Regions from separate parts of the Microbulbifer elongatus genome, predicted to be linked through region 2. Evidence: predicted binding sites of a transcription regulator. Region 2 holds the regulator's gene; the other holds the start of a gene.
The links. Region 2 encodes LexA, which represses DNA repair genes until DNA is damaged. Its sites were predicted from a motif close to ACTGTNTNTANANACAGT; they were not measured.
Positions count from the first base shown of each region.

Region 1 (3,414 bases), 1.8 Mb from region 2:
GGATCAGCCAGAAGATACCGGTAAACACCAGCGTGAGGCCGGTAGTCAGGGCAATATCCCAGGAGTAATGAAACAGCGCCGGATAACCGGGTCGTAGCAGCCGCTCTGTGCCGCTGGCGCTGGCACGCAACAGAAAGGCGACGATGAAGGTCGCAATCCCGACAGCAATACAGAAATCGTGGGGCCAGCCGCACTGTATCGTATCTTTGGGTGTGCACTGGTACCCCCGGTAGCTGGCCAGCAGGGCGAGCACGGCGCTGTAGCCCGCAATGACCCACCAGTAACCCCGCGCCAGGCGTGGCGCAATGGTGACAATCACCAGCGGCGGGATGGCAATAGCGACGGTGTAACAGATGAACTGCCACATCGGTGCCCAATGGTTTACGGCATCGAAAAACTTGAGCGCATAGAGCGCGAACCCCTGGGTCAGCGCCGCGACCACAATCAGGCGCTTTTCGGGGAGGCCAAGATCCCGATGTTCGCGGGAGTTTTCCGGCGGTTGGTCGCTGCTTCCGTGCATTTGCCGTCCCGTTTAGTGCTTTTCCTCGCGCAGGTTATACAGACCTTTTTTCAGCTTCAGCAGGTGCTCCTGCAGCTGTGGTCCTTTGCGCTGGGCCACGCCGATGGCGAGTACATCGATCACCACCAGGTGGGCGATACGGGAGGAGAGTGGTGTGTACAGCTCGATGTCCTCTTCCACGTCCACTTCCAGTGGGATGCTTGACTGACGCGTCATAGGGGAGCCGCTGGGGCCCAGACCAATGACGATGGCACCCTGCGCCTTGGCCATTTCCATGGAGCGCAGCAACGAGGAGGTGCGGCCACTCTGGGAGATGGCGACCACCACGTCGCCGGGTTGCATGCTCATGGCCGACATACTCTGCATGTGGTGATCGGAGTGGGCGGCGGTGGCCATCTGCAGACGGAAGAATTTGTGCTGGGCGTCGGCGGCCACGGCACCGGAGGCGCCAAAGCCGAAGAATTCCACCCGTTTGGAGGCGGCGATGGCTGCCACGGCGGCCTCGAGAGCGCGGCCGTCGATCTTGTCGCGCACATTGAGCAGGGTATCGACGGTGGAGTCGAACACCTTGCGTTTGTATTCGGCGATGGTGTCGGTTTCGGTGACCGCGATCTGGCCGAAACTGGGGCTGGAGGCGAGCTGCTGGGCCAGGTTGAGCTTGAATTCCTGGAAGCCGGAACAGCCAACCGCGCGGCAGAAGCGCACCACGGTGGGTTCGCTCACCTGGGCTTCGGTGGCGAGATCGACGATCCGCATATGAATGATTTCGCCGGGATTGGCGAGGATATATTCTGCAACCTTGCGCTCAGATTTGCGCATGGAACTCAGCTGTTCGCTGATCTTTTGCGTGACTTCCGCTGGCTTCACGACAACACCTTCTCTGGTTCAAGCTGTGCAGTTTAGCGGCATGGCGGGGTGCTGGCGAGCCTTCCATTGGCCTGGTACTAGTCCTGTGGCGGCCCTGCTACCGGGTATGTCTGTGCGAGCACGGGCTAGGCGCCCCCCCTCAACCCATCCTTGGGGGCTCTTCCGCGAGGTCCCTCTCGCGGAAGGTCTCGCACAGACAGACCCGGCATCAGGGCCTTCGCGTCGAATTTCAGTGGTTCAAAACCCTGTTTATATACCCAGTTCTCCACCTACCCCTGATACAATCCGCCCCATGGACGTATCTGAACTCTTAGACCCCCTCAACGACCCCCAGCGCGAAGCCGTCGCGGCGCCGCCGGGCAATCAACTGGTTCTGGCCGGCGCCGGCTCGGGCAAGACCCGGGTGCTGGTGCATCGTATCGCCTGGCTGATGCAGGTGGAGGGGGCGTCGCCCTACTCCATTATGGCAGTAACCTTTACCAACAAGGCCGCGCGGGAGATGCGCGGGCGTATCGAGGAACTGCTGGGGGTGAACACCTTCGGCATGTGGGTGGGCACTTTCCACGGCCTCGCCCACCGCCTGCTGCGCGCCCACTGGGCCGAAGCGAAGTTGCCGCAAAACTTCCAGATTCTCGATTCTGATGACCAGCTGCGCCTGATCAAGCGGGTGCAGAACGAGCTGGGGCTGGATGAGAAGAAGTGGTCACCGCGGGAAACCCAGTGGTGGATCGGTGCACAGAAAGATGAGGGGATTCGCCCGCAGTACATTCAGCTGACCGGCGACCCCTGGCTGCAGACCATGGTGCAAATTTACAGCGCCTATGAAGCGGCGTGCCAGCGCGCCGGTGTGGTCGACTTTGGCGAACTGCTGTTGCGCGCCCACGAGCTGCTGCTGAACAACGACAGCATCCTCGCCCATTACCGCCGTCGCTTCCCCTTCATTCTGGTAGACGAATTCCAGGATACCAACACCATTCAATACGCCTGGCTGCGCCTGCTGGCCGGTGATGAATGCGCGATCACTGCGGTGGGAGACGACGACCAGTCTATCTACGGCTGGCGCGGGGCCAAGATCGAGAATATCCAGCACTTCGAAGCGGATCTGAAAGACGTGCAGACGGTGCGCCTGGAGCAGAACTATCGCTCCACCAGTACCATCCTGAATGCCGCCAACGCGGTGATCGCCCACAATAGCGGGCGCCTCGGCAAGGAGCTGTGGACCGAAGGCGACAAGGGCGAGCCGATTTCCCTGTATTCCGCTTACAACGAGCAGGATGAGGCGCGCTTTATCGTCGAACGCATTCAGGACTGGGTGCGCGATGGCAACCGCCGCGAAAGCATCGCGATCCTTTACCGGTCCAACGCCCAGTCACGGGTGCTGGAAGAAGGCCTGCTGCGGGAACAGGTGCCTTACCGCATTTATGGCGGCCAGCGCTTCTACGAGCGCATGGAGATCAAGAATGCGCTGTCCTATATGCGCCTGATCACCAACCGCCACGACGACACCTCTTTCGAACGGGTAGTGAATACCCCCACCCGCGGCATCGGCGCGCGCACCGTGGATACCGTACGCCAGTTTGCCCGTGAGCACGGCTGCTCCCTGTGGGACGCCGCGGCGAAGATGCTGCAACAGAAAGTCCTCGCCGCCCGCGCCGGCAACGCCCTGGCCAATTTCCTCAGCCTGATCGACGCGCTGGACGAAGAAAGCACCGACAAGACCCTCGACCATATCGCCGAGCTGGCCATCGAGCAGACCGGTCTGATCGATTTCCACGGCAAGGAAAAAGGTGAAAAGGGCCAGACCCGGGTGGAAAACCTGCAGGAACTGGTGAGCGCCTGTCGCGGCTTCGACGGCCTGCCCACCGTGGACGCCGATGGCGAGGCGGTGGACGAGGAAGAAATTCCACTGATCAACCAGTTCCTCGACAGCGCCGCGCTGGACGCCGGCGAAGGCCAGGCAGATGAGTTTGAAGACGCCGTGCAGCTGATGACCCTGCACTCCGCCAAGGGTCTGGAATTCCCGCTGG
Region 1 is NZ_CP088953.1:811,895-815,308, forward strand. Features, by position in the region: gene LRR79_RS03300 (DUF4153 domain-containing protein) at 1-520, opposite strand, end outside; gene hexR (transcriptional regulator HexR) at 533-1,387, opposite strand; gene uvrD (DNA helicase II) at 1,680-3,414, shown strand, end outside.
Region 1: a site for LexA is predicted at 1,632-1,649, ahead of uvrD (DNA helicase II). Genes of this name have one in related genera too.

Region 2 (3,414 bases):
GACGAACACCGCAAACTGCATATTTGCGGCAACAATCCCGATTGCAATGGTTTCGAGGTTGAGAAGGGTACCTTCAAGATCAAGGGTTACGACGGTCCGGTCATCGAGTGCGACAAGTGCGGTGCCGACATGCAGCTGAAGTCTGGCCGGTTTGGCAAGTACTTCGGTTGTACCAGCGAGACCTGTAAAAACACCCGCAAGCTGCTGAAAAGCGGCCAGCCGGCACCGCCGAAAATGGATCCGGTGCCCATGCCGGAGCTCGCCTGTGAAAAGGTGGAAGACACCTACATCCTGCGCGACGGTGCGTCCGGGCTGTTCCTTGCGGCCAGTCAGTTCCCGAAAAATCGTGAAACCCGCGCGCCCCTGGTCAAGGAGCTGCTGCCCCACAAGGATGAGATTGATCCCAAGTACAGTTTCCTGTTCTCGGCGCCTACCGAAGACAACGAAGGCCGAGATACGGTTGTGCGGTTCAGTCGTAAAACCCAGGAGCAGTACGTTCAGAGTGAAGAGGACGGCAAGGCCACTGGCTGGAAAGCCTTCTATCGCGATGGCAAATGGCAGATAGACGTTCCTGCGAAAAAAGCACCGGCGAAGAAAAAAGCCGCTGCCAAGAAAGCGCCTGCCAAGAAAGCGGTCGCCAAAAAAGCGCCGGCGAAGAAAAAGGCAGCCGCCAAAAAGTCCCCGGCCAAGTAACTGGCCGGGACGCCGCTCTCCATCATCCCGGCGCATGCCGGGATCCAGGAAATCTGGGAGAAAGACTAGTGGGTAATGCAGTTTGAGTAATCCCTATACCGGAACCGTCGCGTCGGCACTGCGCAAAGCCCAGCTGCTGCTGCAATCCAGCGCGCAAGCGGGGGATACTCCACTGCTGGAAGCCTCCCTGCTGGAAGCGGCGGTAGTGCAGCTGTGGCGTGGGTACCGGGGGTTTCTGGCGGAGCAGGGGCACCAGATGCAGCTGGGCTTTGCCACCGGTGCTGAACCGGAAACCGCCCATGCGCTGGCGCACCTGGTCGCCCAGCGCGGGAAGTTCAGTGCTGAGGCCAATGAGCTAGTCAGTCTTGCTGAAAACCCCGACAGCTGGTTTGCCGGTCTCTGCGGGGCCTGGCATCGACTGTGGGCCCTGAGTGTTTCCTCGGCCACCACATCCAGCCCTGCCAGCGGTGTTCAGTCCGTCATCCCGGTGCGTCAGCTTGATGATCTGGGCCGGAGTGTGGCCACTTCGGATCAGCCGCTCACCCGGGAGCGGGTACAGGAGTGGTATCAGGGGCTGTCCGAGCTGATTCAGCGCCAGCGGGCCCACAGCCAGGAGTGGTGATCCCCCGGGGCAGGAAGGAAACCTATCACCCGCTGCCCGCTGATTAATCAGGCGCCGCTGTGTTACACTGCCTCCAAATCACGCGGTTATTGGAGAAGTGAATGTCTACCGAGACTTACGAAATCATTGAGTTGTCCAATGGTGATGTGGCGCTGCGACGCGCTGGTCACAAAGGGGAACCGCTGGTGCGTATTCATTTCTCGGACGAGAGCCAGCACTTCCTGCGGGAACACAAGGTGGCCGTAGCCCGCGCCATGCTGGAAGCTGGGATCGAAGCGGTGCAGGACATCAATGAGATGGAGCCAGAGCCGTTCGAGGATGAAGAGGTAGACCTCACCGAGCACACCATTCACTGATCATTCTGTGGTTGATTCGTATACATAAAAAAACAGGGCTGAAGCCCTGTTTTTTTATGTTCGAAATACGAGGTTCGGAATGTTTGGCGATTCGTCATCCCGGCGAATAGCCTGTGCCGTACTTGATCCGGCAACGGGGGCCGGAAAACCTGAAGGCTCGCCGCTTACACCGCCAACATCAGATCGGATTCTGGCGAATCACACCCACCGCGAGACCTTCAATCGCAAAGCTGCGATCCCGCATATCCACTTCAATCACATCAAAATCCTGATTCTCTGGCAGCAGCTGCACCGTCGCCTGGTTCCCGCGGCGCTTGAAGCGTTTTACCGTGACTTCGTCTTCGATACGCGCGACCACAATCTGCCCATTGCGAATATTGTCGGTGCGCTGCACCGCCAGTAAATCCCCATCGAGAATACCCGCGTCCTTCATGCTCATGCCGTGCACCCGCAACAGGTAATCTGCCGGCGGATGAAAAAACTCCGCGGGAATCTCACAGTATTCCTCGATATTCTCTTCCGCCAGAATCGGGTTACCCGCTGCAACGCGGCCCACGATCGGCAGGCCATTGTTGTAGTCGGGGATACGGATGCCGCGGGATGCGCCGGCGACCATTTCAATTGCACCTTTGCGGGCCAGTGCCTTGAGGTGCTCTTCCGCAGCATTGGGAGAGCGAAAACCCAGCTCCTGGGCAATTTCGGCTCGGGTGGGCGGGTAGCCCGTATCGTCCAGATAGGATTTGATCAGTTCCAGTACCTGAGCCTGGCGTGCGGTGAGGTTTGTCATGAGCGCCTTCCTGTTGTCTGTATTTTTATACAGTTGCTGTGATTATATACAGATTTCAGGGGCGCGCAATCAAAGCGACCTGTGCACTGGTGGCGGCGAATGCCGCGGTCCACTCCGTACTGACAGGCGCAGGGTCATCAGGATTGAGTGCAATGGCTCAGAAGCCCTCATCGGTACCGGGGAAGCTTTCCCCCTCGAGCCGGTCGATCGCACTCTGTGCGGGGGAAAAAATCGGACTGCGATAACCGGCATCTTCGTCATCCTGCATTTCATCCGCCACAGTGCCGTACCCGGCGTTGGGGTCTTCGGGAGCCGCAGCGCCGATGACCGGCATTGCCGGCCAGTTCTGGAAGTCGATTTCGTCCAGACTGCCGTCCAGGTACTGGATTTCAATGGTGCGAGCCGGGTGATCGACGGCAACCACTTCAAACAGATCACCGGTATCGAAGTTTTCAAACCAATTGCCAATTTCCGGAGCGATTCGTGCCATGGCGTGCTCCTCCTCTTTTACTGTCGTGGTATCTCCGCCTTCCGTTCCATCCCGGCGCTTTCAGAGCTTGTACACTCGTTCTAACGTGGGGGAGGTGGGCTTGGTACTTTCGTCGAGGGCTAAAAGCCGTCGCGCGGTAAAGACTGGGATGGGTAGCGCAGGTTTCATCGCCGGCGGACTGTGCTAGTCTCCCGTTGAAACAAGCGTTTTAATTGTTGGTTTGAATTGGTGTGAAATCGGCATGAGTCAGTCAGACACGGTCCATCGTATTCTGGACGCCGCGGAAGTCCTGTTCGCAGAGCGGGGTTTTACGGAGACCTCCCTGCGGACCATAACCAGTACCGCCGGGGTGAACCTGGCAGCGGTCAATTACCATTTTGGTTCTAAAAAAGAATTGATTCAGGCGGTTTTTGAACGTTTCCTTACACCTTTTACGGATATTCTGAATCGCGAGCTTACCCGGCGG
Region 2 is NZ_CP088953.1:2,603,364-2,606,777, forward strand. Features, by position in the region: gene topA (type I DNA topoisomerase) at 1-693, shown strand, start outside; gene LRR79_RS10630 (DUF6586 family protein) at 776-1,315, shown strand; gene LRR79_RS10635 (hypothetical protein) at 1,417-1,671, shown strand; gene lexA (transcriptional repressor LexA) at 1,850-2,458, opposite strand; gene LRR79_RS10645 (DUF6763 family protein) at 2,616-2,948, opposite strand; gene LRR79_RS10650 (TetR/AcrR family transcriptional regulator) at 3,190-3,414, shown strand, end outside.